2 regions of the Dechloromonas aromatica RCB genome follow, and region 1 is predicted to be linked to the other one. Evidence: predicted binding sites of a transcription regulator. Region 1 holds the regulator's gene; the other holds the start of a gene.
What was found. The regulator FNR, encoded in region 1, switches genes on or off when oxygen is low (the NO sensors DNR and NnrR bind a similar motif). The targets are predictions, from matches to a motif close to TTGANCTAGNTCAA.
Positions count from the first base shown of each region.

Region 2: nirJ (heme d1 biosynthesis radical SAM protein NirJ) is a predicted target of FNR. The motif match lies at 1,584-1,597, and genes of this name have one in related genera.

Region 1 is NC_007298.1:1,146,670-1,150,085, reverse strand. It holds gene hemN (oxygen-independent coproporphyrinogen III oxidase) at 1-821, opposite strand, end outside; gene fnr (fumarate/nitrate reduction transcriptional regulator Fnr) at 907-1,650, shown strand; gene DARO_RS05440 (DUF302 domain-containing protein) at 1,655-2,092, opposite strand; gene DARO_RS05435 (porin) at 2,198-3,416, opposite strand, start outside.
Region 2 is NC_007298.1:3,509,068-3,512,483, reverse strand. It holds gene DARO_RS16680 (cyanophycin metabolism-associated ABC transporter) at 1-1,526, opposite strand, end outside; gene nirJ (heme d1 biosynthesis radical SAM protein NirJ) at 1,653-2,792, shown strand; gene DARO_RS16670 (cytochrome D1 domain-containing protein) at 2,789-3,416, shown strand, end outside.

The DNA.
Region 1 (3,416 bases):
TCGGCTGAGGGCAGATCACCTTCGTTGATCCGGCGCTGCGGCTTGAACATGCTGGGCATGTGCGCATAGTTGTAGATCGACAGACGGTCAGGATCCATCGCCAGAACGCGCTCCAGCGTCCGGTTGAACCCCATCACCGTCTGATGCGGCAGACCGTAGATCAGGTCGACAGAAACTGACTTGAAGCCGTTGGCCCGCGCATCACGGATGACGCTGTAGGTTTCTTCCTCGCTCTGAACGCGATTGACGGCAACTTGTACCTTTTCGTCGAAATCCTGAACGCCGACGCTCATGCGGTTGAAACCCAGCTCACCCAGCAGAGCGACCGTGGCCGTATCCACCTTGCGGGGGTCGACTTCAATCGAATATTCGCCGCCATCGAGCAACTTGAAGTGCTTGCGGGTTTCGCCCATCAACTGGCGCATTTCGCTGTGCGACAGGAAGGTCGGCGTACCGCCACCCCAATGCAACTGGATGACCTCGTGCTCACCGTCGCGGCCTTCCAGTGCCGCCGCCTGAATCTCGAGTTCCTTGGCCAGATATTTCAGGTATTTGGCGCTGCGCCCATGATCCTTGGTGATGATCTTGTTACAGGCGCAGTAATAGCAAATAGTGTTACAGAAAGGGATGTGGAAGTATAATGAGAGCGGTCGGCTGATCCCGCCAATATTGCGCTTTCCGAGCCACAGCTTGGCAGCCTCCGAGTCGAAAGCCTCAACAAAGCGATCAGCCGTTGGATAGGACGTGTAGCGCGGGCCGTTGACGTCGAAGCGGCGAATGATCTGCGGATCGAAGACGAGGTTTTCTGTTGCGAAGTTCATTAGGCAAGCCATTAAAATTTGTTCGAATTATGTTCGGATGGCATGCTTTTGCGGTTGACTTGGATCAAGCTAACGCAGGTTGCCAATGGCACAAACACACCCATTAAATCAGGAAATCTCGCTATCTGTCATCAAGACAGCCTGCTCCAATTGCAACCTGCGCGAACTATGCCTGCCATTTGGGCTCAGCATTGAAGAACTGGAGCGCCTCGACGACCTGGTTTCGACTCGTCGCCGCATAAAACGCGGCGACCATCTTTACCGCGCCGGTGAAGGCTTTGACGCGATTTACGCTATCCGCAGCGGTTTTTTCAAGACCGATGTGCTGCTTGAAGATGGCCGTGACCAGGTCACTGGTTTCCAGATGGCTGGCGAGCTGCTCGGGCTGGATGGTATCAGCACCGAATACCACACCTGCAATGCCATCGCGCTCGAAGACAGCGAAATTTGTTCGATTCCGTTCTCGCGACTGGAAGGCCTGTCGCGCGAAATCCACACGCTGCAACACCACTTCCACAAGGTCATGAGTCGGGAAATCGTTCGCGATCATGGTGTGATGATGCTGCTCGGCACCATGCGCGCCGAGGAGCGACTGGCCGCTTTCCTGCTCAATCTGTCGCAACGCTTCACGGCGCGCGGCTTCTCGCATGCCGAGTTCTACCTGCGCATGACCCGCGAGGAAATCGGTAGCTATCTCGGACTGAAGCTGGAAACCGTCTCCCGTGCCTTCTCGAAATTTCAGGAAGAAGGCCACATCGCCGTTCAGCAGAAACACATCCGGATTTTGAACGTCAATGGGCTGAAGGCCCTGATGAGCCACCGCAGCTGACGCTTTACCAACGCAGTCTTGCCAGTTCTGCGGCCCGTTCGACCAGCCTGAACAGCAGCGCCTCGGCTTTGATGCGGGCCGGTGTCGCGCCCCCTGTCGAGCGGTAGACCATGGTCACTCGACCAGGCTCGGCTGCCGTCACATAGATGGCGACCGACAAGGGACAAAAAGCAATCTGACCAGGATCTTCAACCACCATCTGCCAGGCTAATCCGGCACTGCAGAACTGGACAATCTCGGCCTCGACCAACGGATTCATCTCCGCCTCTAGTGCGCCGGCTGTTCGATCAAGCATCCGGCCAAACGGAATAACCGCCCCGACAATCAGCCCCTCTGCCTCCACCGCCTCGACAAGCGCCTCGTGGGTTGAGCGAAAATCGCCAGCCTCGACCACCCTGGAAACAACCCCGTCGGCAGCATGACTACAGTCGATCCGGGCCAATAAAAATATAAGCAGCAGCAATGAAAAAAAACAGGACACCCCGGAGGGTGTCCTGAACAGATGCGAGGAAAACATCTGACGCAAGAAATACGGGAGCTGTGGCGATCAGAAGAAGATCAGGCCGCCAAACGAAAGGGTACGGTTCTTGTTGTCGTAATTGGTATCGGCAACGTTGGTGATCTTCTCCTGGTTGTACTCACCGACCAGCGTGATGTACTTGTTCAGCGAGTGATAGACGCCCAGCGTGACTGCACGGTTCTTGATCTGGTTATCCGGTGTGGCACGCAGGACACCGTTGATCGTCCGGGTGTTGTCCAGCGTGTAACCATCCTTGTCCTTGTTCTCGCCGAAATTGATACCGACCTTGGTCGCACCGAACTTGTAGGTACCCTGCAGGAAATAACCCTGCGAATCGGTCTTGTTGCCAGCGCCATTGCTGCCGCCCAGGAATTGGGCGCCAATGGTCGACAGACCCAGACCGTTACCCTTGAAGCCGTAGGCAACCGCTTCGAAGTCGCCGAACCCGGCCTTGGCGCCGATTTCATAGCCCGTAGCGGTGAAGGACTTGGTCGCGCAAGGATCAACCGAACAGCTGGTCGACTGGGTCACCAGGCCGCCCCAGACCTTGCCCGGCACCTTGCCCTTCCAGTCGTAATCAATCTTGGCCTGGAAGCCCGGCGCCTTGGTTTCGTTACCAGCGAAGCTGCTCGGCTGGAAGATGCCGGCCGCGCCCTGCAGACCGCCTACCGACGGTGTCGTGTAAGTAATCTGTGGCTGGAAGCCGGTATACATGTAGCCGTGACCGATCATGCCGAAGGTGGTGTTGTACGGGATGCCGGCATTGCTGGTACCACCGACGCCAAGCAGGGTCATGTCGGAGAGGATGATGTTCTGGCCGAACAAGCCGATGTCACGACCGAATTTCAGCGTCCCCCAGCTGTTGTTGCCGAACTGGAAATAAACGTTGCGGGTATCGATCTGGCTGTATGGATTGGTGTTGCCGGCACCGCCGGCATTATTGCCGATCGGCAAACCGATCACGGTCGAGTTGTTGTTGATGCCGGGGGCAAAGCTGATGTGTGCCTTGATGTCCTGGCCGTTGGCCTGCGTGGTGGCGACAAAATTGATCCAGCCAGGCAACAGGCCATTGGTTAGCGCGCTGTTGTTGGTCGTGGTGGTACCGCCACCAGGGGCGCGATCGATCGTCTTGGCTTCGCGATTGACGTAGAAACCGTTGATGGTGCCGTTGATGTCGAGCGTGACATCATTCTGCGTGAAACTGACGGCGTGGCTGGCGGTGCTGCCACAGGCCAGCAGAGCGAGA
Region 2 (3,416 bases), 2.1 Mb from region 1:
TCGATCTGGCCGGTGACACCGGTCAGGTGAACCGGGCTGGTCGGTTCAGGAACGCTGGAGACATGGTCGAGAATGTCGAAAATGCGCTTGGTGCTGGAGGCCGCACGCTGGGTGGCCGAAACGATGCGGCTCATCGAGTCGAGACGGGTGTAGAAGCGGCCGATGTAGGCGAGGAAGGCAGTCAGCACGCCGACTGAACTGTTACCTTTGGAAATCTGCCAAATGCCAAAGACCCAGACGACCAGCAGGCCGACTTCGGTGAGCAGAGTGACGGTCGGCGTGAACAAGGACCAGGTCTTGTTCAGCTTGTCGTTCATCTGCAGGTTGTGTTCGTTGGCGGCGCGGAAACGTTCGCTTTCGCGCTTTTCCTGGGCAAAGGCCTTGACGACGCGAATGCCGGGAATGGTGTCGGCCAGCACGTTGGTCACTTCAGCCCAGACGCGGTCGATCTTCTCGAAGCCGGTACGCAGTTTTTCACGGACGAAGTGAATCATCCAGCCGATGATCGGCAGCGGCAGCAAGGTGACCAGGGCCAACCAGGGGTTGATGCTGAACAGGATGACGGCGGTCATCGTGATCATCAGCACGTCGGTGGCGAAATTGAGCAGGTCGAGCGATAGGAAGATGTTGATGCGGTCGGTTTCGTTGCCGATCCGCGCCATCAGGTCGCCGGTGCGCTTGCCGCCGAAATACTCCAGGGAGAGTCCCATCAGGTGTTCATAGGTGGTGGTGCGCAGGTCGCGGCCCATCCGTTCGGAAACCAGCGACAGGATGTAGGTGCGAATCCAGCCGAGCACCCAGGCCAGCATGGCGGCGCCGAACAGACCACCGAGATACATCGAGACCAGTGGCCAGTCGATCGGCTTGCCGTTCTGGAACGGGATCAGCACGTTGTCCATCAGCGGCATGGTCAGGTAGGGCGGGACCAGTTGGGCCGCGGTCGAGGCCAGCGTCAGCAGGAAGCCGGTGAGCAGTTGCCAGCGATAGGGGCGGGCGAAGCGCCAGAGGCGGAAAAGTGTCCAGGTGGACGGGGCGACGGTGGCTTCACGGTTGCAGATCGGGCACTCATCTTCACCCGGCGGCAACGGTGCCTTGCATTTTGGGCAGCAGTCTTCGGTGGTCCGCTGCACAGGTTGGCCGGACACGATGCTGTCGCGGTTCAGGTCAAATTCGCTGATGACGCGCAAGGCAGCCAGGTTCTTGGCCAGCGTGTAACGCCAGGTGGCCAGTTGGCCCTGTTCGTCGATCAGTTCGAGAGCGCCGACCCCGGCATGGTCGTGATGGTTCAGCGTCAGGCCGCCACGCAGTGGCCATTCCTGCCAGTCAGTCTCGCCCGCCGGCAGGGCAAGCAGGCGGCGATTGGTCACCAGGACCAGGCCGCTGGAAAATTTCAGGCGATTATCGAGGTCGATTTCCAGCCATGCCTGCGTTGTTTCGCCGGAGGTCAGCCTGGGCTCGATTGCGGCAGTCCAATGGCCGGGGAGCGCCAGCTCGGTGCTGGCTGAATTCAGTGGTTTCGCGCTCATCGTGGGAGTATACCGCAAGGGCGACGCCACGTACCTAGCCGCCCAATCTGGCCGTGATTGACGCAAGTCAAGGCATCGCGCGGCGTGCTGCCATTGAATGTCGCAGGACCCAACGTCAGGAAAATTATGTTTCGCATTTCACAATACATGCAGGAAATCGCCGAGCCAACGCCGCTTGGGCCAAAACGCAACCCGCCCGGTCCGGTGGTGATCTGGAACCTGATCCGGCGCTGCAATCTGACCTGCAAGCATTGCTATTCGATTTCCGCCGATACGAATTTCCCTGGCGAGTTGAGCACCGAGCAGGTTTTCACGGTGATGGATGACCTCAAGGGCTTCAAGGTGCCGGTGCTGATCCTCTCCGGCGGTGAGCCGCTGCTGCGACCAGATATCTACGACATCGCCAAGCGTGCCAAGGCCAAGGGGTTTTACGTTGGCCTGTCGTCAAACGGCACGCTGATTGACGAAAGCAACATCGGCAAGATCGCCGAGTGCGATTTCAACTACGTCGGCGTTTCGCTGGATGGCATTCGCGAAACGCACGACAAGTTCCGGCGTATGGATGGCGCTTTCGAGGCCTCGCTGAAAGGCATCCGCCTGTGTCGTGATCTGGGGCTGAAAATAGGCGTCCGCTTCACGATGACCCAGGACAACGCCCACGATCTGTCCGGTCTGCTCAAGCTGGTCGAGGACGAAGGCATCGACCGCTTCTATTTCTCACACCTCAATTACGCCGGGCGCGGCAACAAGAACCGCAAGGACGACGCCCAGCACAAGCTGACCCGCTGGGCGATGGACCTGTTGTTCGATACCTGCTGGGGTTACAACCAGCGCGGGTTGAACAAGGAATTCACGACCGGTAACAACGATGCCGACGGTGTCTATTTCCTGCACTGGGTGCGCCGGCGTTTCCCGGACAAGGCGGCGCATGTCGAAGCCAAACTGCGCCAGTGGGGCGGCAACTCGTCGGGCGTCAATGTCGCCAACATCGACAACCTCGGTAATGTGCATCCGGACACCATGTGGTGGCACCACAATCTGGGCAACGTCAAGGATCGGCCATTTTCGGAGATCTGGCCGGATACCTCGGATGAACTGATGGCCGGGTTGAAGCAGCACCCGCGGGCCGTCAAGGGGCGCTGTGGTACCTGTGCCTACCTGCAAATTTGCAACGGTAATACCCGCGTTCGTGCCCAGCAAATGACTGGCGATGCCTGGGCGGAAGATCCCGGTTGCTACCTTTCCGACGACGAGATTGCAGCATGAATTTACGCAGCATCGGGAAAATCCTGATCCCGGCCGGCTTTGCCGCCTATTTCCTGTTCGGTATGGCGCAACTGGCCGAAGCTGCCGATGTTGTCGCCAATTTCAAGCAGCATTGCGCCGCCTGCCATGGGGTAGATCGATTGGGTGGCATCGGCCCGGCGCTGTTGCCGGATAACCTGGCCCGGCTGCGCAAGCCGGAGGCCGAGAAGGTCATCCGCGAAGGCAGGCCTGCCACGCAGATGCTTGGTTTTGGCCAGCAACTGAATAACGAGGAAATTAAGGCGCTGGTTGAGTACGCCTACACGCCGATTACGCCGATGCCGGTTTGGGGCGAGAAGGAAATCAAAGCTTCGCGCATCGTCAATTTCGCCCCGGGCAGCCTGCCGGACAAACCGCAGTTCAAGGCCGACCCGTTGAACCTGTTCGTCGTTGTGGAATCGGGCGATCACCACGTGTCCATTCTCGATGGCGACAAGTTGGAGCCGATCTACCGTTTCCAGTCGCGCTTCGCCTTGCATGGCGGGCCGAAATTCACGCCGGATGGGCGCTACGTCTTCTTCGCCTCGCGCGATGGCTGGATCACCAAGTTCGATATGTGGAATTTGAAAGTGGTGGCCGAAGTCC